DNA from 3 places in the Pseudomonas sp. NPDC089422 genome. Region 3 is predicted to be linked to each of the others. Evidence: predicted binding sites of a transcription regulator. Region 3 holds the regulator's gene; each other region holds the start of a gene.
What was found. The regulator FliA, encoded in region 3, starts transcription of late flagellar genes. The targets are predictions, from matches to a motif close to CTAAAGTTTNNNNNNNNNNNGCCGNTAA.

Region 1 (7,902 bases), on a different contig from region 3:
CCAGGACCACAAGACCGGACGCGTGCTGATGATGGCCTGGATGAACCGCGAATCGCTGGCGCTGACCGCTGCCGAGCAACGCGCCATCTACTGGTCGCGTTCCCGTGGCAAGCTGTGGCGCAAGGGCGAAGAGTCCGGCCATGTGCAGAAGCTCCATGAAATGCGGCTGGACTGCGATGCCGACGTGATCATCCTGATGGTCGAGCAACTGGGCCATATCGCCTGCCACACCGGCCGCGAAAGCTGCTTCTATCGCGTCTTCGAGGACGGCCAGTGGAACACCGTCGACCCGGTTCTGAAAGACCCGGATGCCATCTACAGCGCAGGACACTGACATGAGCGATACCCTCAACCGCCTGGCCGAAGTGCTCGAAGAGCGCAAGCAAGCGGCTCCCGACAGCTCCTACGTGGCCAGCCTGTACCACAAGGGCCTGAACAAGATCCTCGAAAAGCTCGGCGAAGAGTCCGTCGAGACCATCATCGCGGCCAAAGACGCCGCCGTGAGCAAGGATTACAGTGATGTCATCTATGAAACCGCAGACTTGTGGTTCCATAGCCTGGTCATGCTCAGCGCGCTGGGCCAGCATCCACAAGCCGTGCTTGATGAACTGGAGCGCCGTTTCGGGCTTTCCGGGCACGATGAAAAGGCCGCGCGTCAGCCATCGGCCTGAGCAAACCGCATTTAGGAGAGCACCATGGGTATTTTTGACTGGAAACACTGGATCGTCCTGCTGGTCGTTGTGGTCCTGGTCTTCGGCACCAAGAAGCTGAAGAACTTCGGCAGCGACCTGGGCGAGTCGATCAAGGGCTTCCGCAAGGCCATGAGCGAAGAAGAGAACAAGCCGGCCGAGCAGACCCCGCCGCCCGCCCAGCCTGTGCCGCCAGTACAGAACACCGCCCAGCCGCAGCAAGGCCACACCATCGAGGGCCAGGCCCAGCCGGTCCAAGAGCCGCAGCGGAAAGACTGACCCATGTTCGGCATCAGCTTCAGCGAGCTGCTGCTCGTCGGCCTGGTCGCCCTGCTGGTGCTCGGCCCCGAGCGCCTGCCTGGCGCCGCGCGTACTGCGGGGCTGTGGATCGGGCGGCTGAAACGCAGCTTCAATGCGATCAAGATGGAGGTCGAGCGCGAAATCGGTGCCGACGACATCCGCCGCCAGCTGCATAACGAGCACATCCTGCAGATGGAAGAGGAAGCCAAGCGCATCCTCAACCCGCTGACGCCACCCGCGCAGCCGCCGGTGACCACAGCCAGCGTGCAGCCACCTGCCGGGCTTGAAGCCAGGCCGGTAGAGCAACCTGCCGCCCCGACCGCACCCTCTGAACCGCCTCAACCGCCGCGAGCCCCATGAGCGAAAATCCGGAACACGACCAGCCGATGCCGCTGGTTTCGCACCTGACCGAACTGCGCACCCGCCTGCTGCGCTGCGTGGCGGTCATCTTCCTGATCTTTGCCGGGCTGTTCTCCTTCGCCCAGCAGATCTACACCCTGGTGTCGGCGCCGCTGCGCGAACACTTGCCGGCCAACGCGACGATGATCGCCACCGATGTGGCCTCGCCGTTCCTCACGCCGTTCAAGCTGACCATGATCGTTTCGCTGTTCCTGGCGATCCCGTTCATCCTTCAGCAGATCTGGGGCTTCATCGCACCCGGACTGTACCGCCATGAAAAGCGCATCGCCATTCCGCTGCTGGTGTCGAGCATCCTGCTGTTCTACGCCGGCATGGCTTTCGCCTACTTCCTGGTGTTCCCGCTGATGTTCAGCTTCTTCGCCAAAGCCACTCCGGAAGGCGTGGCGATGATGACCGACATCACCGCCTACCTCGATTTCGTCATGACCCTGTTCTTCGCCTTCGGCGTTGCCTTCGAGATCCCGGTGGCCGTGGTGCTGCTGGTGTGGATCGGCGTGGTCGACGTGAAGTACCTGAAGAAGGTCCGCCCGTACGTGATCATCGGCTGCTTCGTGGTCGGCATGATCCTCACCCCGCCGGACATCTTCTCGCAGACGCTGCTCGCCGTGCCGATGTGGCTGCTGTTCGAAATCGGCGTGCTGTGCGGCAGCCTGATCCGCAAGCGCAGCCATGCTGAAGACGAAGCCACCAACGACCACAACGACCAGCCGCCAGCGACCCAGCCGTGAACCTGTTACTCCTTGAAGAGGCCGACTTTGTCTCGGCCGACCGCGTCGTTCTCGCTGATCGGCGCTTCACCCACATGCAGGACATCCACCGTGTCGCCGTGGGTGACACGCTGCGCGTAGGCCGCATCAACGGCCTGATGGGCAAGGCCACAGTGCTGCGCCTGGCACAGCATGAAGCCGAACTGGAGGTGGCTTTCGACCAGCAGCCACCGGCCAAGCTGCCGCTGACCCTGGTGCTGGCCGTGCCGCGACCGAAGATGCTGCGCCGGCTGTTCCAGACCGTGGCGACCCTGGGCGTGCCGCGGCTGATTCTGGTCAACAGCTACAAGGTTGAGAAAAGCTTCTGGCAAACGCCCTTTCTCCACCCAGAAGCCATCCGCGAGAACCTGATCCTCGGCCTGGAGCAGGCCCGTGACACGGTGCTGCCCGAGGTGATCATCGAAAAACGCTTCAAACCGTTCGTCGAAGACCGCCTGCCAGCCATCGCCGACGGCACCCTCGGCCTGGTCGGCCACCCCGGCCCCTACCCGGCCTGCCCGCGTGCGGTTGAAGGCCCGGTAACCCTGGCCATCGGCCCCGAAGGCGGCTGGATCCCTTACGAAGTCGACCTGTTCGGCAAGGCTGGCCTGGCACCTGTTCAGCTGGGTGATCGCATTCTGCGCGTGGAAACCGCCGTGACTGCCCTGCTTTCGAGGATTTTCTGACAGCCGGGTCAGCTTTTTGCTATCAAGTTTCCCCGGCGCAAGCCGATGGTGTTTGGCAACACAACAAAAAATCTGTGCTGCCACGTTGCCGGGGAGTCGAACATGTACCAATGGTTTTCCCAATCGCTCGGGAATGTAAGCGTCAATCGCAAGCTGGGGCTGGGCTTCGGCCTGGTGCTGTTGCTGACTCTGGCCATCACCTTTACCGGTTGGCAGGGCCTGAACAGCGTCACCGAGCGCGGTGACAAGCTGGGCAACATTTCGGTGATCCACCAGTACACCCAGGAGCTGCGCATCGCCCGCCAGCACTACCAGCGCGACCGCAACGATGCGGCCATCGGCGAGCTGGAAAAGGCCCTGGGCAATCTGGAGCGCCAGATCACCTTCATGCTCGGGCAGATCGAGCAACCCACCGACCGCCAGCGCCTGCAACAGCAGCAGGCCGCAGTCAGCCAGTACCAGCAGGCCTTCAACGAGCTCAAGCAAGCCGGTCAACGCCGCGACGCCGCTCGCGGTGTGCTGGGTGACAGCGCCGACAAGGCGGTCGAGCTGATCAGCCGGGTGCAGCAGCGCCTGCTGCAGGGTGGCGACATCAGCCAGTACCAGCATGCCGTGGACGTCAGCGTGCTGGTGCAGCAGGCACGCTTCCAGGTACGTGGCTACACCTATAGCGGCAACGCGGACTACCAGCAGACCGCGCTGCAGGCCATCGACCAGGCGCTGGCCGAGCTCAAGGCACTGCCCGCCAGGCTGCCGGCCGAATATGCCGCCAGCCTCGACGACTCGGCCACCGCGCTGGCCGCTTACCGCGATGCGGTAACCCAGTTCGGCAACGCCCAAAGCACCAGCGAGCAGGCGCTGCAGCGCATGGCTGACCAGGGCACGGTGCTGTTGCAGACCAGTGAGGCAATGACCGTTTCGCAGACCGAAGTGCGCGATGCCGGCACTGCCCAGGCCAAAGTCATGCTCGGCGGTGCCACCGCCCTGGCCTTGGTACTGGGCCTGCTCGCAGCCTGGGCCATAACCCGGCAGATCATCATCCCCCTGCGCCAGACCTTGGCTGCCGCCGAGCGCGTGGCCAACGGCGACCTGCGCCAGGACCTGCATTCGACCCGCCGCGACGAACTTGGCCAGCTGCAAGCCAGCATGCAGCGCATGACCCAGGGCCTGCGCGAGCTGATCGGCGGCATCGGCGATGGCGTCACGCAGATCGCCAGCGCCGCCGAAGAATTGTCGGCAGTCACCGAGCAGACTAGCTCCGGGGTCAACAATCAAAAGGTCGAGACCGACCAGGTCGCGACCGCGATGAACGAGATGGCCGCCACCGTGCACGAAGTGGCACGCAACGCCGAGCAGGCCTCGGAGGCTGCGGCAATGGCCGACCAGCAGGCACGCGAGGGCGATCGGGTGGTCAGCGAGGCGGTCGCGCAGATCGAGCGCCTGGCCAGTGAAGTGGTCAACTCCAGCGAAGCGATGAACCAGCTCAAGGCCGAAAGCGACAAGATCGGCAGTGTGCTCGACGTGATCAAGTCGGTGGCCCAACAGACCAACCTGCTGGCACTCAATGCCGCCATCGAAGCGGCGCGTGCGGGTGAGGCCGGGCGCGGCTTTGCGGTGGTCGCTGACGAGGTGCGCAGCCTGGCCCAGCGCACCCAGCAATCCACCGAAGAAATCGAAGAGCTGATCGCCGGCCTGCAAAGCGGCACCCAGCGCGTGGCCAGCGTGATGGACGCCAGCCGTCAGCTGACCGACAGCAGCGTCGAACTGACCCGCCGCGCTGGCAGTTCGCTGGAAACCATCACCCACACCGTGTCGTCGATCCAGGCCATGAACCAGCAGATCGCCACGGCAGCCGAACAGCAGAGTGCTACCGCCGAAGAGATCAACCGCAGCGTGATGAATGTTCGCGATATCTCCGACCAGACGTCGGCGGCGAGTGAGGAGACCGCCAGCTCCAGCGTCGAACTGGCCCGCCTGGGCACCCACCTGCAAGGGTTGGTCGGACGATTCAGGCTCTGATGCTTCTATCTGTGCTGAATTTTCCTACATAATTTTCAGGTCAAGTCCTACAAGCCCTCCGCCGATTGGCAGGGATGGGATGCCGGCATTACGCCAGCACCCCATCCCCATCAACTGGACGGAGACCTGCCATGTTCGGCTACCTCAATCACAGGCTCGGCAACATCAGTGTCGGCGCCAAACTCGCCCTGGGCTTCGCCGTGGTCCTCGCGCTCACCCTGGCCACCACGGTCAGCGGCTGGCGTGCCCTCGACGGCGCCATCACCCGCTCGGAACAACTCAGCGAAATCGGCCGGATCAACGACCTGGTCAAAGACCTGCGCGCCGAGCGCATCACCTATCGTGTGCTGGCCGATGACGCCAGCAAGGCGCAGATCGTGCAGATCCTCGGGCAACTGGAAAGCCTGCTGACGACCCTTCAGCAACGCAGCAACGTCGATGAGTCGCGGCAGATGCTGACGCAGAAGCTGCAACTGCTGCAGCGAATGCGTGATGCTTTCACCGCCCTGCAGAACACGGTCAGCAGTCGCACGCAGCTGCGTACGGCCATGCAGGCGCAGGAAGCGAAACTGAATTCCGTCGTCGATGATCTGCAGACACAGGCCCTGCTGAAGATGCCAGGCGACAACCAGCAAGGCGCCGTTCTGGGCTTGATGGACACCCTCAGCCGGCATGTTGACTCCGCCAACCAGCAGAGCCTGGTACCGGCCTATACGTTCTCCCCGCTGGAAGACTTTGCCAAGGTTGGCGATGCCGCGCTGGATGCCGCCGACGTCAGCCTCGAGCAGTTGCTCAGAGCCCTCATGCCGCTGGGCCTGCCTCGTGCCCTCACCGAGCAGCCCGGCATCGAACTGGCCAAGTACCGGACCAGCCTCGATCAATACCGCCGCACCGCGCTGCAGGTCGAGCAGCTGCAGAACGAAATGGAGCAGATGGGCATCGAGCTCAGGGCTGTCAGCGTCGAACTGGGTGAACGCAAAGTGGAACAGCGTGACAACGAGGCCGTGGCCGCCCGTTCCTTGCTGACCAGCGTGGCCGTGCTGGCCCTGATCGTCGGCATCCTCGCCGGCTGGCTGATTACCCAACAGATCACCCAACCCCTGCGCCAGACGCTGACGTTGGCGGCGCGTATCGCCAAAGGCGACCTGAGCCAGCTCGAGCCCGTGCAGCGCCGCGACGAAATGGGGCAGTTGCAGGCCAGCATGCGCGAGATGACCATGAGCCTACGCGAGCTGATTGGCGGTATCGATCAGGGCGTCGGCCAGCTGTCCCAGGCTGCTTCGCAGCTGGCAGCCAGCAGCGAGGACACCAAGCTGCGCATCAACCAGCAGCGCGAGGAAACCGACCAGGTCGCCACCGCCATGAACCAGATGAGCGCCACCGTGCAGGAAGTGGCGCAAAACGCCGAGCAAGCTTCACTGGCGGCCACCAATGCCGACCAGCAGGCACAACTGGGTGACCAGGTAGTAGGTGAAGCCATCGGCCGCATCGAACAGCTGGCCGGTCAGATGGACCATTGCCTGGCCGCCATGCAGCACCTGGCCGGCGAAAGCCAGCGAATCGGCAGTATCCTCGATGTGATCAAATCGGTATCGGAGCAGACCAACCTGCTGGCACTGAACGCGGCGATCGAAGCCGCCAGGGCGGGTGAAGCGGGCCGCGGTTTTGCCGTGGTGGCCGATGAGGTGCGCGGTCTGGCGCAACGTACCCAGCAGTCCACCGAGGAAATCGAGCAACTGATCGACAGCCTGCACAGCGGTACCGACGAGGTCACCCACTTGCTCGACGACAGCAAGCGCCTGACCGAGCAGAGCGTGGAGCTGAGCCGCAGGGCGGGGCAGGCCTTGGGGCAGATCACTGACACGGTCTCGAGCATTCAGGGCATGAATCAGCAGATAGCCACGGCCAGCGAAGAACAGAGCGTGGTGGCCGAGCAGATCAACCGGAGCGTGATCAGTGTGAGGGATGTGTCGGACCAGACCGGTGCGGCCAGCGAGCAGACAGCGGCTTCGAGTGGGGAGCTGGAGCAGCTGGGGCGACAGTTGCGGGGGATGGTGGGGCGGTTCAGCCTCTAAGACCGAGTCGCCTGCTTCGCGGGTCAAGCCCGCTCCCACAGGTCAGACACCAGCCTTGAAGGCGGTGCAGGACCTGTGGGAGCGGGCTTGACCCGCGAAGGGGCCGGTGCGGTTAAAGCACCTGGCGCAGGAAGGCCTGCGCGCGCGGGTCCTTAGGCGCAGCAAAGAACGCGGCCGGCGCCGAATCTTCCAGCAGCTTGCCGTGATCGAAGAACAGCACGCGGTCCGCCACTTCACGGGCAAAGCCCATTTCGTGGGTGACGCAGACCATGGTCATGCCTTCCTGGGCCAGGGTCTTCATCACGTCCAGCACCTCGCCAACCATTTCCGGGTCGAGCGCCGAGGTTGGTTCGTCGAACAGCATCACTTTCGGGTCCATCGCCAGGGCGCGGGCGATCGCCACCCGCTGCTGCTGACCACCCGAAAGGCGCGACGGGTACTCGTTGGCCTTCTGCGCGATACCGACCTTTTCCAGCAACGCACGGGCTTTGGCTTCACGCTCGGCCTTGTTGCGCTTGCGCACCACCTTCTGCGCCAGGCACAGGTTTTCCAGCACGGTCATGTGCGGGAACAGGTTGAAGTGCTGGAACACCATCCCGACTTCGCGGCGGTAGGCGTTGATATCGGTCTTCGGGTCGGCCAGTTGCAGGCCGTCGATGGCCACATGGCCTTCGTCGAAATGCTCCAGGCCATTGAGGCAGCGCAGGAAGGTCGACTTGCCCGAACCCGACGGGCCGAGCACCACCACCACTTCGCCCTTGGCGACTTGCGTGGTGACGTTATCCACAGCCCGCACCACTTGGCCGCGGGTGTCGAAGACTTTCAGCAGGTCACGGACTTCAATCACTTTGCGCAAGCCTCCGCTCGAGCCGGCTGGCGATGTGCGACAGCGGCAGGTTGATCAGCAGGTACAGGCCTGCCACGCAGAACCAGATCTCGAAGGTCGAGAACGACGTGGTGATGGCCT
Region 2 (7,902 bases), on a different contig from region 3:
TACAGGACATAGGGCTATGATCTGTATGAAACATCGCAGGATTGAATTGCCGTGAGGCTGACCCGTCAAGGGGGCATTATGAAAAACCAAATGTTCAACTGGCTCCACGACCTGGCCGTCGCTTTGGGGCTGATTCCACCACCCTTGCAGCCGGTGCCGATCCCGACTGATGAAGAGCAGCGCAAGCGCCAGCCGCGTCGTCGCTGAAATGCAAAAGGCCGCAGCATCTGTCAGATGCTGCGGCCTTCTTGTTTCTGCTTATGTGGGCTGATCAGGCCAGCTTCACTTCAGCCACTGGCTTGCGCGACAGCACGCTCACCAGCACGAAGCTCACCAGGCCAACCGCCAGGCTGTAGTAGATCGGCGTGTTGGCATCCAGCCCGTCCTTGAACATGAAGAACAGTGCGGTGGCAAAGCCCAGCGACATGCTGGCGATGGCGCCTGCGGTGGTGGCGCGCTTCCAGAAGATCGCACCGATCAGCGGGATCAGCATGCCGCCAACCAGCAGGTTGTAGGCCAGGGTCAGGGCACTGATCACATCGTTCACCGCCAGGGCGATGCCCAGCACCGCCAGGCCGGTGAGCAGGGTGAACAGGCGGCTGACGCCCAGGCTCGACTGCTTGCCGCCACGCAGCTTGGGCAGCAGGTCTTCGGTCAGGGTGGTCGAGGCCGCCAGCAGGCCGGCACTGGCAGTCGACATCATGGCCGCCAGGGCTGCCGCCATCAGCAGGCCACGAATGCCTTCCGGCAGCTGGCCTTTGATCATTTCGGCAAAGGCATTGTTCGGGTTGGCCAGGTCCGGCATCAGCACATGCGCAGACATGCCGATCAGGGCGCACGCCAGACCGTACAGGACGCAGTACACACCTGCGGTGGTGCCGGCGCGCTGGCAGACCTTCTCGTCACGGGCAGTGAACACCCGCTGCCAGATGTCCTGGCCGATCAGGATGCCGAAGAAGTAGATCAGGAAGTAGGTGATGATGGTGTCCCAGCCGATGGTGGTCCAGCTGAAGCTGGCCGCCGGCAGCTTGGCTACCAGGGTGTCCCAGCCACCGGCCTTGTACAGGCACACCGGCAGCAGGATGAACATCAGGCCAACGGTCTTGATGACGAACTGGACGATGTCGGTGAGGGTCAGCGACCACATGCCGCCGATGGTCGAATACACCACCACCACACCGCCGCCGAGCAGCAGCGACGCCCAGAACGGCAGGTCGAGCAGCACTTGCAGGACGGTGGCCATGGCCAGGGTCGAGGTCACGCCGATCATCAGCGCATAGGCCAGCATGATGGCCGCGCTGGCCTGGCGGGCCATGGGGTTGTAACGGCGTTCCAGCACCTGGGTGACGGTGAAGATCTTCAGGCGCAGCAACGGTTTGGCGAGGAACAGGTTGAGGGCGATAATGCCCAGGCCCAGGGCTGCGCACAGCCAGAAACCAGAGATGCCGTGGACGTAGCCGAGGCGTACGGTGCCGACGGTGGAGGCGCCGCCGAGCACGGTGGTAGCCATGGTGCCCATGTACAGGGTCGGGCCGAGGTTACGCCCGGCCACCAGGTAGTCTTCCTGGGTTTTCGCGCGCCGCATGCCATACCAGCCCAGCCCTAGCATGCCGACGGTATAGATCATTACAACAATGATGTCCAAGGCCATTGGGGGTCTCCCGATTATCTTTATTATGGCGAGATCGACCGCCCAGGCGTGTTCACGGCGCCCGGCGGTCTTGTCTTGTGTTGGCGGGCCTCTATGGCCCTCCCTCATGGCTCCTGCCGGGGTGCAGCGGTATCAGCGACGCACGACGCCCGGCAGCACGCAGAGCATCTCGAACAGCAGGTTGGCGCCGAGCAGCGAGGTATTGCCGGTGGTGTCGTAAGGCGGGGAGACTTCGACCAGGTCACAGCCGATCAGGTCCAGGCCGTGGCAGCCGCGAATGATCTCCATCGCCTGGATGGTGGTCAAGCCGCCAATTTCCGGGGTGCCGGTGCCTGGGGCCCAGGCCGGGTCGATGCCGTCGATGTCGAACGACAGGTACACCGGGCCACCGCCGACCTTTTCGCGTACTTCGGCCATCAGCGGTTCCAGCGACTTGTGCCAGCACTCTTCGGCCTGCACCACGCGGAAGCCCTGACGGCGGCTCCAGTTGAAGTCGTCGGCGGTATAGCCCTGGGCGCGCAGGCCGATCTGCACCACACGGTCGCAATCGAGCAGGCCTTCTTCCACGGCGCGGCGGAAGGTAGTGCCGTGGGCGATCTTCTCGCCGAACATGTGGTCGTTGACGTCAGCGTGGGCGTCGATGTGCACCAGGCCGATCTTGCCGTGCTTCTTGTGCAGGGCGCGCAGGATCGGCAGGGTGATGGTGTGGTCGCCACCCAGGGTCATCGGGATGACGTTGTGTTCGAGGATCTCGTCGTAGGCTTCTTCGATGATGCGCACGGCGTCGAGCAGGTTGAAGGTGTTGATCGCCACGTCACCGATGTCGGCCACCGACAGCGAGTCGAACGGGGCGGCACCGGTGGCCATGTTGTACGGGCGGATCATCACCGATTCGGCGCGGATCTGGCGCGGGCCGAAACGGGTGCCGGAGCGCAGCGAGGTGCCGATGTCCAGCGGTACGCCGATGAACGCGGCGTCCAGGCCTTGGGCACTTTGCAGGTGGGGGAGACGGAGCATGGTGGCGATGCCGCCGAAACGCGGCATTTCGTTGCCGCCCAGTGGTTGGTGGAGAACTTTGTCCACGGTGGGCCTCATCAGTCGGTCGATTGTTCTGTTTGTTCGAACCTGTGCCGCCGCACGCCTTTGAAGTCTGGATACGCTGGCGGGCAGGGACATTTCGGCCAAGTCTGCGCAAGGTAGTGCGTGGAAAGAATCGCTACCGGCAAATACTTACTTCAGGAATTTCTGAACTAAAGGCGGCAGGAGCGGTTAGACTGCGCGCCAATACCCCTGCGGAACCGTTGCATCATGGCCTCGACCTTGCCCGACCTGAAACTGCTGCGCATCTTCGTCAGCGTGGTGCGCCACCAGGGGTTCGCCAATGCCCAGCGCGAGCTCAACCTGTCGACCTCGGCCATCAGTACCTACATGAGCCAGCTCGAAGGCACCTTGGGTATCGTCTTGTGCCACCGCGGCCGCGGCGGCTTCAGCCTGACCAGCAAGGGCGAGCTGTTCCACCAGGAGACGCTGCGCCTGCTGGCCGAGCTGGATGGTTTCGAACAGTACGCCGCAGCGCTCAAGGGTGAATTGCGCGGCACCCTCAACCTCGGCGTGATCGACTCCACCGTAGGCGATCAGGCTCTGCCCTTGGCCGAGGCCATCGGGGCCTATAGCCAGGAACACCCGGCGGTGCACCTGCACCTGTCGGTGTCCAGCCCCTACGAGCTGCAGCTCGGTGTGCAGGACAACCGTCTGGACCTGGCCATAGGTGCGTTTTCCTCGCGCATGAGTGGCTTGCTTTATCAGCCGCTTTACCGCGAGCAGCATTGGCTGTACTGCAGCAGTCGCCACCCGTTGTTCGCCGAGCGGCGCATCCCCGAGCAGGTTGTGACCCAGCAGCGCATGGTGGGGCGGGGCTACTGGAGCCAGGCCGAACTGGCCAGGCATGGCTTCAAGCACAGTGCGGCCACGGTGGAGAGCATGGAGGCGCAACTGATCCTGATTCTCTCGGGCGCCTACATTGGCTACCTGCCGGAGCACTACGCCCAGGCTTGGGTCGACAAGGGTGACCTCAGGGTGCTATCGCCGGCCACTTTCGGTTATCAGGCGCCTTTCTCGTTGATCATCCGCAGGGGGCGTAGTCGTGAGCCGCTGATTCAAACATTCCGGGACTTGCTCAAGAGCCAGTTGTATGTCGGTTGACGGTTACACTTTTGTAGGACAATCCGACTGGGTGCTCTAAATTAATTTTCCTTTTGGCCGCTAACCTCCCCACGCTCTGCTAGATATTTAGTTGCGCTGATCCTAACTCCCATCTTCGAAGGACCGTTCAAGATGCGCATGAACTTGCCCGTCACTGAGCACGAAAGAACTTTTTCCGGCGATCAGCGCCTGATTTCCACCACGGACCTCAACAGCCGCATCACCTACTGCAACGATGCCTTCGTGGCGATCAGCGGCTTCACCTATGACGAACTGGTCGGCCAGCCGCACAATCTGGTGCGTCATCCCGACATGCCTGCGGCGGTTTTCGGGCATATGTGGGAGACCATCAAGCAAGGCAAACCCTGGATGGGCGTGGTCAAGAACCGCGCCAAGAACGGCGATTACTACTGGGTCAGCGCCTATGTCACGGCGATCTACGAAAATGGCCGTATCAGCGGCTACGAGTCGGTGCGCTCGGTACCGACCTGCGAGCAGATCCGCCGTGCCGAGGCACTTTACGCGCGCCTGCGCGCAGGCAAGTCCCCGGCGCCCTGGGCGGCCCGGTTCGGGCGCGGCCTGGGCCGTGGCGGGCCATTGATCGGCGCGGGGCTGCTGGCGGCTGCCGGTTACCTCTGGCTACCACCCTACGCGGCGCTGGGCCTGTTGATGGCCAGCTTGCTGGTGGCCTGGTACCTGATCGAACAGCGGCAGGATCGGGCGATCCGGCGCACCCTCGACGAACACCCCAAGGCGTTCACCAGTCCCCTGGTGGCCCTGACCTACAGTGACAACCCTGGCCTGCAGGGCCAGCTGGACCTGGCCATCATCAGCGAAGAGGCGCGCCTGCAGACCGCGCTCACCCGCCTGGTGGATGCCGGCGTCGGGGTGAAGTCGCGCGCCGCGCAATCGGCCGACTTGTCCGATGCCCAGGCACAGATGCTCGACCGTCAGCGCAGCGAGACCGACCAGTCGGCCACGGCCATCGCGCAGATGGCCGCGACCATCCAGGAGGTCACCCACAACGTGCAAAGCACCGCCCATGCTGCAGGTGATGCCGACCAGCTGGCCCAGCAAGGCAGCGAGCTGGCGCAGCAGAGCCTGAAGGCCATGGGCAGCATGAGCGAGGCAGTCAACGACATCGGCCAGGCGGTCAACGCCCTGGCCGAGCAGACCCAGTCGATCGGCAGCGTGGTCGATGTGATCACTTCGATTGCCGAGCAGACCAACCTGCTGGCGCTCAACGCCGCCATCGAGGCGGCCCGGGCCGGCGAGCAGGGCAGGGGCTTTGCCGTGGTCGCCGACGAGGTGCGCTCGCTGGCTCAGCGCACACGCTCTTCCACCGACGAGATCCACCAGATCATCGCCTCGCTGCGTGCCGGCGCCGAGCGGGCGGTGAGCACCGCAAGCCGCGGCGAGCAGATCTCGCGGGACAGCGTGCACAGCGTCGAGGCGGTGCAGGCAGCGCTGGCCGGGATCGCCCAGGCGGTCAGCCGCATCACCGGCATGAGCCAGCAGATGGCCACGGCGTCGGAGCAGCAGAGCCATGTGGCCGAGGACATCAACCAGCAGATCGTGCGCATTGCCCAGCTGTGCGACCAGAGCGCAGGGCAGGCCAAGCAGGGGGCCGAGATCAGCCAGGACCTGGAGCGGATGGCCGAGTACCTGCATAGCCTGGCAGAGCGGTTTAACCGTTGAGGCCGTTGGGGCTGCTTCGCAGCCCATCGCCGCGGTTCATCGCCACGACAAGCGCGGCTCCTAACCTGTGGGAGCCGCGCTTGCCGGCGATGGCCCGCAAAGCGGGCCCAAACTTCCGGCCTGTGGCAAAATTCTCCCACCAACGGAGAACCCCATGCCCAGACCCCGCTGCGAGCGCTGCCAGCGCCCGCTCGACCATTGCCTCTGCCCACTGATCCCCAGCCTCGACAGCCGCACCCGCGTGGTCCTGCTGCAGCACCCCAGTGAGACCGCACACGCGCTCAATACCGCACGCCTGGCTGCCTTGGGCCTGGTCAATGCCGAGCTGCGGGTTGGCGAAGTGTTCGCTGATCTTGCCGAGCTGTTGGCGACTCCAGGCTATCGTCCCGTACTGCTGTTCCCCGGCGAGCAGGCACAAGCGCTGACAGCCTACGGCGAAACGGACGACAAGCCGTTGATGTTGATCGTCCCCGACGGCACCTGGCGCAAGGCACGCAAGTTGCTGTACCTGAACCCGCTGCTGGAGGCGCTGCCCAGGGTGACACTGGCGCAAGTGGCACCCTCACGCTACCGCTTGCGCAAGGCGCCGGAGCCGGGGGCGGTATCGACCATCGAGGCAGTGGTGCAAGCGTTGAACGTGATGGAGCAGCCATCGAACTTCGATGATTTGCTGAAACCGTTCGAGGTATTGATCGAAGGGCAGATCAAGGCCATGGGCGCCGAGACCTTCAACCGAAATCATGGTAAAGGCTGAGGCCAGCACAGGATACTCACCTTTCCCTCAGTGCCTCGGTCCGTGCCTTGAGCACCGGCTTGAGCAGATAATCCAGCACACTCTTCTGCCCGGTGATGATATCCACCGTGGCCACCATCCCGGGGATGATAAGCAACGGCTTGTTGTCTCCACCCAGGTGGTTCTTCTCGGTCCGCACCTGGATCAGGTAGAACGCATTGCCTTTGTCATCGGTGACGGTGTCGGCGCTGATCAGTTCCAGCTTGGCCTTGAGCCCGCCGTAGATGGTGTAGTCATAGGCACTGAACTTGACCATCGCCGGTTGCCCCGGGTGCAGGAAGGCCACGTCCTGCGGGCGCACCTTGGCCTCGATCAGCAAGTTGTCCTCGATCGGCACGATCTCCACCAGATCGCTGCCGGGCTGCACCACGCCACCGATGGTATTGACCTTGAGCAGCTTGACGATGCCGCGCACTGGTGACACGACGGTGGTACGGTTGACCCGGTCGTCGATGGCGATGCTGGTGGCGGTGATCTTGGACAGCTCGGTGCGCTTGTCATTCAGTTCCTTGGCCGCGTCCGAGCGGAAACTGGCATCGGACTCTTCGATCTTGCTCTTGATCTCGGCGATCGCCGCCTCGGCGCGGGGGATGGCCAGGCTGGTGGCATTGAGCTGGCCGCGGGCTTCCACGGTGCGTTGCTTGAGGCGCAGGATCTCCACCGGGGAAATGGCGCCTTTGCTCACCAGCGGCGCCGACATGTCCGTCTCCTGCTGCAACAGCGCCACGGCCGAGCGGTACTGATCGACCTTGGAGCGGAACTCGGCGAGCTCCTGGTTCTTCTGCCGCAGCTGTTCGTTGAGGGTCTGTTTTTCGCTGGCCAGGCGCCGTTGGCGCGAGCCGTACAGGGCGATCTCGTCTTCGGCGACCTGGGGCGCCTTGGCGCGCACTTCGTCCGAGAGCACGAACGGGCGGCCTTCGGCTTCCGCCGACAGGCGCTCGACCTGGGCGGTCAGGGCATAGCGGTCGGCTTCGCTTTCGCCTTTGTTGGACTTGAACCGGGTGTCGTCCAGGCGCAGCAGGGTAGCGCCTTTCTCGACCATCTGGCCTTCACGCACGAAGATCTCGGTGACGATACCGCCTTCGAGGTTCTGCACCACCTGTACCTTGCTTGACGGGATCGCCTTGCCTTCACCGACCGTCACTTCGTCGAGCACCGCCAGGCTGGCCCAGACCAGCGCCACCAGCAGCAGCGCCGCGGCCAGCCACACGGTCAGGCGCGACAGGCGCGGCGAGTCCTGCAAGGTGGCGCCGGCCAGTTCCGGCATGTAGTCGCGTTCGGCCCGTTTGTCGGCGCCATGGCTGCTGCGTACGCTTTGCATGAGAGGCATGGTGAGCTCCTACAGGGCCGAGCCGATACGGCCCTTGCGCAGGGCGTCGACAACCGCATCCTTCGGCCCGTCGGCGACGATCTTGCCGTTGTCGAGCACCACCAGCCGGTCGACCAGGCTGAGCATCGAAGTGCGGTGGGTGACCAGCAGCACGGTCTTGCCCGGCACCCAACTCAGCAGGCGCTGGCGCAGTTGCTCTTCGCTGCTGTTGTCCATGTGGCTGGTGGG
Region 3 (7,902 bases):
CTCGTCGCCGCTGTTCAGGCCCAGGCGCACCAGGCGGTTACGCACCAGCACCAGCTCGCCGACCATGTTCATGATCTCGTCCAGGCGCGCAGTGTCGACACGCACGGTGGTTTCCGCTTCGCTGGCAGGCTTTTCCGCGGCCGGGGCCGGGCTGCGGGCAGGCGCGGCAGGTTTGGCAGCGGCCGCAGCAGCCGCAGCCGGGGCTGGCCGGGCGACCGGTGTGCTTTCGGCCTTGGCGACAACCGGCGCAGCCACGGCGACAGGCGCTTCGGCAGCATCGGTTTCACCGGAAAACTTGCCCTTGCCGTGCAACTGGTCGAGCAACGCTTCGAACTCGTGCTCGGTGATCTCGTCACTGCTGGCGGGTGCGACAACGTTTTCCACTGCAGCGGTGGCAGCCGGCAAGGCATCGGCCTGGAAGGTGCCCTTGCCGTGCAACTGGTCCAGCAACGACTCGAATTCTTCGTCGGTGATCTCGTCGCTCACCGGCGCACTGCCATCGACCAGCGCTTCGGTGGCGGCCACTTCGGGCGAGAACTGGCCCTTGCCATGCAATTGATCGAGCAGCGATTCGAACTCGGCGTCGGTGATGTCGTCACCCGCGCCGCCCAGGGTCTCGCCCTGCAGCTGTTCTTCGGCTGCGGCCGCTTCGGCCTTGACCGCGTCGAGCGAGTCGAGCAGCTGCTCGAACTCGGTGTCGGTAATGTCCGCCTCGGCAGCCACCGGCTCCGGCGCAGCTTCGACCACCGCTGCCGGGGCGTCGGCGCTGGCAGGTTCCGCCAGGCGCGACAGGGCCGCCAGCAGCTCCGGCGTGGCCGGGGTCACTTCGCTGCGCTCACGCACCTGGCCGAACATGCTGTTGACCGTGTCCAGTGCTTCGAGCACCACATCCATCAGTTCCGCGTCGACCCGGCGCTCACCTTTGCGCAGGATGTCGAACACGTTCTCGGCAATGTGGCAGCATTCCACCAGCTCGTTCAGCTGAAGGAAGCCGGCGCCCCCTTTTACAGTGTGGAAACCGCGAAAGATCGCATTGAGCAGGTCGGCATCGTCGGGCCGGCTTTCCAGCTCGACCAGTTGCTCGGACAGTTGCTCAAGAATTTCGCCGGCTTCTACCAGGAAATCCTGAAGGATTTCTTCATCGGCGCCGAAGCTCATTAAACGTGCTCCTTAAAAACCCAGGCTGGACAGCAGATCGTCGACGTCGTCCTGACCGGACACAACGTCTTCACGCTTATCGGCATGAATCTGCGGACCTTCACCCCGAGTCGGATGTTTTTCTTGATCTTTTTCAGCGCGCAGCTGCTGGTGGTCATGTTCGATACCGGCAAAACGGTCGACCTGACTGGCCATCAGCACGAGCTTGAGCAGATTGCTTTCCACTTCGGTGACCAGCGCCGTCACGCGCTTGATCACCTGGCCGGTCAGGTCCTGATAGTCCTGGGCCAGCAGAATGTCGTTGAGGTGGCCGGCGACCTTGCGGTTACCCTCGGCGCTGAGCGTCAGGAAACTGTCGACGCGCTTGACCAGGTCGCGGAACTCCGGCGCTGCGACTTCGCGGCGCATGAAGCGCTGCCAGTCGACGCTCAGGCCTTGCGCCTCGGCTGCCAGCTCGTTGAGCACCGGCGTGCTCTCCTCCACCAGGTCCATGGTGCGGTTGGCAGCGCCCTCGGTGAGCTTGACCACGTAGGACAGGCGCTCGGTGGCGTCGGTGATCTGCGAGACTTCCTCGGCCTGCGGCATGCGCGGGTCGATCTGAAAGCTGACGATCGCGCTGTGCAGTTCACGGGTGAGCTTGCCGACTTCCTGGTACAGGCCACGGTCGCGGGTCTGGTTGAGCTGATGAATCAGCTGCACCGCGTCGCCGAAACGGCCCCGTTCCAGGCTCTCGACCAGCTCCTGAGCATGTTTCTTCAGGGTCGACTCGAACTCCCCCAAAGACGTCTGTGTTGATTCCATGGCGCCCCCTGACGTGACTCAGCCGTTGACGCGTTCGAAGATCTTCTCGATCTTTTCTTTGAGCACCTGGGCGGTGAACGGCTTGACCACGTAACCATTGACGCCGGCCTGGGCCGCTTCGATGATCTGGTCGCGCTTGGCTTCGGCGGTCACCATCAGCACCGGCATGGTCTTCAGGCGATCGTGGGCACGGACCTTGCGCAGCAGGTCGATACCGGTCATGCCAGGCATGTTCCAGTCAGTCACCAGGAAGTCGTAATGGCCGCTTTCGAGCATCGGCAGCGCGGTGGTGCCGTCATCGGCTTCATCGGTGTTGGTGTAGCCCAGGTCACGCAACAGGTTCTTGATGATCCGCCGCATCGTCGAAAAGTCGTCAACGATGAGGATTTTCATATCTTTGTTCAAGTAGACCTCCAAGCAGTCTCAAACGCGCTCGGCCCCGAGCACGCGTATTCATTCAATTCGGTACAACGTAGAAAACGACTGCAACGACCCTTGGCTCAACGCGCCCGCCATTCCCCCAGGCGGCTGCGCAGGCGCGCGGCACACTGGCTGTGCAACTGGCTGACACGCGATTCGCTGACCCCCAGCACCTCACCGATTTCCTTGAGGTTCAGCTCTTCGTCGTAGTACAGCGCCAGCACCAGGCGCTCACGCTCCGGAAGGTTGGCGATCGCATCGGTCAGGGCAGCCTGGAAGCGCTCGTCCTCCAGATCGCGCGACGGCTCGACCTGGCCACTGGCGCCGTCCTCGTGCAACCCTTCGTGCTCGCCGTCCTGCAACAGGTCGTCGAAACTGAACAGGCGGCTGCCCAAGGTATCGTTCAGGATCCCGTAGTAATCATCGAGACTCAATTGGAGTTCGGCAGCAACTTCATGATCTTTAGCGTCGCGGCCCGTTCTTGCTTCCACGGCGCGCATCGCGTCACTGACCATGCGCGTATTGCGGTGCACCGAACGCGGTGCCCAATCGCCCTTGCGGACCTCGTCGAGCATCGCCCCGCGGATGCGGATGCCGGCGTAGGTTTCGAAGCTGGCGCCCTTGCTGGCGTCGTACTTGTTGGCCACTTCCAGCAGGCCGATCATGCCGGCCTGGATCAGGTCCTCGACCTGGACGTTGGCCGGCAGGCGTGCCAGCAAGTGGTAGGCGATGCGCTTGACCAGCGGCGCGTAGCGTTCCACCAGCTCGAACTGGGCGTCTTTCGACGCCTTGCTGTACATCTTGAAGCCGCTCGCGTTCATAGCACAGGTCCTGCGCTGGTGGGTTGCACCAGGCGCTCGACAAAGAACTCAAGGTGGCCGCGCGGGTTGGCCGGCAGCGGCCAGCTGTCGACCTTCTGCGCGATGGCCTTGAAGGCCAGGGCACACTTGGAGCGAGGGAAAGCCTCGTACACCGCGCGCTGTTTCTGCACCGCCTTGCGCACGCTCTCGTCATACGGCACGGCGCCGACGTATTGCAGGGCGACGTCAAGGAAGCGGTCGGTGACCTTGGTCAACTTGGCGAACAGGTTGCGCCCTTCCTGCGGGCTCTGCGCCATGTTGGCCAGCACACGGAAACGGTTCATGCCGTAGTCGCGATTGAGCAGTTTGATCAGCGCGTAGGCGTCGGTGATCGAGGTTGGCTCGTCGCACACCACCAGCAGCACTTCCTGCGCCGCGCGCACGAAGCTGACTACCGAGTCACCGATACCCGCAGCGGTGTCGATCACCAGCACGTCGAGGTTGTCGCCGATCTCGCTGAAGGCCTGTATCAGCCCGGCATGCTGGGCCGGGGCCAGGTGCACCATGCTCTGGGTGCCGGAGGCGGCCGGCACGATGCGCACACCGCCAGGCCCCTGCAACAGCACATCACGCAGCTCGCAGCGCCCCTCGATGACATCGGCCAGGGTGCGTTTCGGGGTGAGGCCAAGCAATACGTCGACATTGGCCAGGCCAAGGTCGGCGTCCAGCAACATCACCCGGCGGCCGAGTTCGGCCAGCGCCAGGGACAGGTTCACTGAAACGTTAGTCTTGCCGACGCCACCTTTGCCACCGGTGACGGCGATCACCTGTACGGGATGCATGCTACCCATGTTCGTTGTTTACCTTGTCTCGCTTGGACCCAAGCCACACGCGGGGTAGCACTGCCAACCCCGGAATGTAGGTACTTTGCATACGCTTCATCCTCAACCTGCGCGCCGCGGGTTGTGGTAGAGATCAGCGAACATGTCGGCCATCGCCTCTTCGCTGGGCTCGTCCTGCAGCTGCACGTTCACCGCGCGGGTCACCAGCTGGTGCGGGCGCGGCAGGTGCAGGTCGTCAGGAATGCGCGGGCCGTCGGTGAGGTAGGCCACGGGCAGTTCATGACTGATGGCCAGGCTCAGCACGTCGCCGAGGCTCGCCGTTTCATCGAGTTTGGTCAGGATGCATCCGGCCAGGCCGCAGCGCTTGTAGCTGTGGTAGGCAGCGGTCAGCACCTGCTTCTGGCTGGTGGTGGCCAGCACCAGGTAGTTCTTCGCGGCAATGCCACGGCCGGCCAGGGTTTCCAGCTGCATGCGCAGGGCCGGGTCGCTGGCTTGCAGGCCGGCGGTATCGATCAGCACCACGCGCTTGCGCAGCAGCGGCTCCAGCGCGGCGGCCAACGACTGGCCCGGATCGACGTAGGTCACCGGTACGTTGAGGATGCGCCCCAGGGTCTTGAGCTGCTCCTGGGCACCGATGCGGAAACTGTCCATGCTCACCAGGGCCAGGTTCTGCGGGCCGTACTTGAGCACGTAACGCGCTGCCAGCTTGGCCAGGGTGGTGGTCTTGCCCATGCCGGCCGGGCCGACCATGGCGATCACGCCGCCCTCTTCGATCGGTTCGACCTGCGGCACTTCGATCATCCGTGCCAGGTGCGCCAGCAGCATGCGCCAGGCCTGGCGCGGCTCTTCGATGCCATTGGTGAGGTCGAGCAGTTCGCGGGCGATCGGGCCGGACAGGCCAATGCGCTGCAGGCGACGCCAGAGGTTGGCCTGGGCCGGTTTGCTGCCCTGCAGCTGGTTCCAGGCCAACGAGCCGAGCTGCACTTCGAGCAGCTCACGCAGGCCCGACAGCTCCGAGCGCATGGCGTCGAACAGGCGCGGGTCGACCGGGGCCGGAGCAGGCGCGGCAGCCGCTGCCGGGGCATCGACATGCGCTTCGATCAATGGCTCGGCGGCGGTCAGCGACTGGCCGGCGAACAATTGGCGGTTGCCTTCGCTGGCCTCGGCGCGGTTGTCCAGCTCGGCCTGGGCAGTGGCGATGCGCGACTGGGTCTTGCGCAGCTCTTCTTCCAGCTCGACGTTGGGCACGCGCGGGGCCAGCGCGGACAGCTTGTAGTCCAGCGCGGCGGTCAGCTCGACACCACCGGCGATGCGGCGGTTGCCGATGATGGCGGCATCGGAGCCCAGCTCATCACGAACCAGCTTCATGGCCTGACGCATATCGGCGGCGAAAAAACGCTTGACTTGCATAACCCACTACCTCAGCCGTTGGGGCCCACTGTGGCAACGATGGTGACTTGCTTGTTATCCGGTATTTCCTGATACGCCAGAACATGCAAATTCGGTACAGCCAGGCGGCCGAAGCGCGACAACATGGCACGGATCGGGCCAGCTACCAGAAGAATGGCCGGTTGGCCTTGCATTTCCTGGCGCTGGCAGGCGTCGATCAGCGAACGCTGCAGCTTTTCGGCCATGCTCGGCTCAAGAAGAACACCGTCTTCCTGACCTTGCCCGGCCCTTTGCAAACTATTGAGCAAGATCTGTTCCAACCTTGGCTCAAGGGTGATCACAGGCAGCTCGGACTCAACGCCGACAATGCTTTGGACGATGGCACGACACAATCCGACGCGCACTGCCGCCACCAGCGCGGCGGTATCTTGACTCTTGTTGGCATTGTTGGCGATGGCCTCGGCAATACTGCGGATGTCACGCACCGGCACTTGCTCTGACAACAACGCCTGCAGGACCTTGAGCAGCCCCGACAAGGAAATGACACCAGGCACCAGCTCTTCTGCAAGTTTAGGCGAAGCCTTGGACAATACCTGCAACAGCTGCTGGACCTCTTCGTGACCGATCAGCTCGTGGCAGTGCTTCTGCAGGATCTGGTTGAGGTGGGTGGCAACCACGGTACTGGCGTCGACCACGGTATACCCCAGCGACTGCGCCTGGGCGCGCTGGCCGATGTCGATCCACACCGCCTCGAGGCCGAATGCCGGGTCGCGCGCGGCGATACCGTTGAGGGTGCCGAACACCTGCCCCGGGTTGATCGCCAGCTCGCGGTCCGGGTAGATCTCGGCTTCGGCGAGAATCACGCCCATCAGCGTCAGGCGATAGGCGCTGGGCTGCAGGTCGAGGTTGTCGCGGATGTGCACGGTCGGCATGAGGAAGCCCAGGTCCTGGGAAAGCTTCTTGCGCACCCCCTTGATCCGCGCCAGCAGCTGGCCACCCTGGTTGCGGTCGACCAGCGGAATCAGGCGGTAGCCGACTTCCAGGCCGATCATGTCGATCGGCGTCACGTCGTCCCAGCCCAGCTCCTTGGTTTCCAGCGCGCGCTGCGGCGACGGCAGCAGGTCCTGCTGGCGCTGCGCCTCCTTCTGCGCTTCGACCTTGGCCTTCTGCTGCTTCTTCCACACCAGGTAGGCACCACCACCGGCCAGCAGGCCGAGGCTGAGGAAGGCAATGTGCGGCATGCCCGGCACCAGGCCCATGATGATCATCAGTCCCGCGGACACACCCAGCGCCTTGGGCGAGTCGAACATCTGGCGGTTGATCAGCTTGCCCATGTCCTCGGAGCCCGAGGCCCGGGTGACCATGATCGCGGCAGCGGTAGACAGCAGCAGTGATGGCAATTGCGCCACCAAACCGTCACCGATGGTCAGCAAGGCGTAGACCTTGCCCGCATCGCTGAACGACATGTTGTGTTGCAGCATACCGATCAGCATGCCGCCGATCAGGTTGATGAAGAGGATCAGCAGGCCGGCGATGGCGTCACCGCGGACGAACTTGCTGGCACCGTCCATCGAACCGTAGAACTCGGCCTCCTGGGCCACCTCGGCGCGGCGCGTCTTGGCCTGGGCCTGGTCGATCAGGCCGGCGTTGAGGTCGGCGTCGATCGCCATCTGCTTGCCGGGCATCGCGTCGAGGGTGAAGCGCGCGCTCACCTCGGAAATACGCCCGGCACCTTTGGTCACCACCACGAAGTTGATGATCATGAGGATGGCGAACACCACCGCACCCACGACGTAATTGCCGCCGATCACCACCTCACCGAAGGCCTGGATCACTTTACCGGCAGCGCCGTGGCCCTCCTGGCCATGGAGCATGACCACCCGCGTGGAGGCCACGTTCAGCGCCAGGCGCAGCAAGGTCGCCACCAGCAGGATGGTCGGGAACGCGGCGAAGTCCAGCGGGCGCAGGGCGTACACACAGACCAGCAGGACCACGATCGACAGGGCGATGTTGAAGGTGAAGAAAACGTCGAGCAGGAACGGCGGTATCGGCAACATCATCATTGCCAACATCACCAGCAGCAGCAACGGCACGCCCAGGTTGCCCCGGCCGAGCCCGGCCAGGTTGTTGCGGGCGTTGCTGATTAACTGAGTGCGATCCACCGCGAGTCCTCTTGATGCAAAACTTTGACGCCCAAGGGGCGCTTGGGCGTGGCTTTGCAAGAAGCCTTCCAACTTTGCTCGCCTTTAGGTAGTTGGCGCCTGAGAGATCGAGCGCCGCCCGCGCGGCGCATCGCAGGCAAGCCTGCTCCTACATCTGTTTCGGGCCAATTAATCCTGAGGTAATGGCGCGCGTCCCCTTGGCGCATGGCTCGATATCGAGGAGAGCAAAGAAGGCGCTCGCGCGCGATGGCGCAGGCGTTATTGGCCCGAAATAGATGTAGGAGCAGGCTTGCCTGCGATGCGCCGCGCGGGCGGCGCTCGGTCTCACAG

Region 1: a site for FliA is predicted at 2,863-2,890, ahead of ACIPZ8_RS04890 (methyl-accepting chemotaxis protein). Genes of this name have one in related genera too.
Region 2: a site for FliA is predicted at 3,890-3,917, ahead of ACIPZ8_RS20080 (methyl-accepting chemotaxis protein). Genes of this name have one in related genera too.

Annotation. Positions count from the first base shown of each region.
Region 1 is NZ_JBIVHW010000002.1:265,390-273,291, reverse strand. Features, by position in the region: gene hisI (phosphoribosyl-AMP cyclohydrolase) at 1-334, shown strand, start outside; gene ACIPZ8_RS04915 (phosphoribosyl-ATP diphosphatase) at 336-671, shown strand; gene ACIPZ8_RS04910 (twin-arginine translocase TatA/TatE family subunit) at 696-968, shown strand; gene tatB (Sec-independent protein translocase protein TatB) at 972-1,349, shown strand; gene tatC (twin-arginine translocase subunit TatC) at 1,346-2,137, shown strand; gene ACIPZ8_RS04895 (16S rRNA (uracil(1498)-N(3))-methyltransferase) at 2,134-2,841, shown strand; gene ACIPZ8_RS04890 (methyl-accepting chemotaxis protein) at 2,944-4,860, shown strand; partial or broken gene ACIPZ8_RS04885 (methyl-accepting chemotaxis protein) at 4,935-6,032, shown strand; gene ACIPZ8_RS04880 (methyl-accepting chemotaxis protein) at 6,042-6,935, shown strand; gene ACIPZ8_RS04875 (amino acid ABC transporter ATP-binding protein) at 7,048-7,782, opposite strand; gene ACIPZ8_RS04870 (amino acid ABC transporter permease) at 7,775-7,902, opposite strand, start outside.
Region 2 is NZ_JBIVHW010000010.1:220,521-228,422, forward strand. Features, by position in the region: gene ACIPZ8_RS20060 (PA1414 family protein) at 79-207, shown strand; gene ACIPZ8_RS20065 (sodium:solute symporter) at 272-1,651, opposite strand; gene speB (agmatinase) at 1,784-2,734, opposite strand; gene ACIPZ8_RS20075 (LysR family transcriptional regulator) at 2,960-3,853, shown strand; gene ACIPZ8_RS20080 (methyl-accepting chemotaxis protein) at 3,986-5,551, shown strand; gene ACIPZ8_RS20085 (tRNA-uridine aminocarboxypropyltransferase) at 5,706-6,305, shown strand; gene ACIPZ8_RS20090 (HlyD family type I secretion periplasmic adaptor subunit) at 6,322-7,674, opposite strand; gene ACIPZ8_RS20095 (type I secretion system permease/ATPase) at 7,684-7,902, opposite strand, start outside.
Region 3 is NZ_JBIVHW010000005.1:256,518-264,419, forward strand. Features, by position in the region: gene ACIPZ8_RS11850 (chemotaxis protein CheA) at 1-1,158, opposite strand, end outside; gene ACIPZ8_RS11855 (protein phosphatase CheZ) at 1,171-1,959, opposite strand; gene ACIPZ8_RS11860 (chemotaxis response regulator CheY) at 1,978-2,352, opposite strand; gene fliA (RNA polymerase sigma factor FliA) at 2,460-3,200, opposite strand; gene fleN (flagellar synthesis regulator FleN) at 3,197-4,030, opposite strand; gene flhF (flagellar biosynthesis protein FlhF) at 4,124-5,431, opposite strand; gene flhA (flagellar biosynthesis protein FlhA) at 5,443-7,572, opposite strand.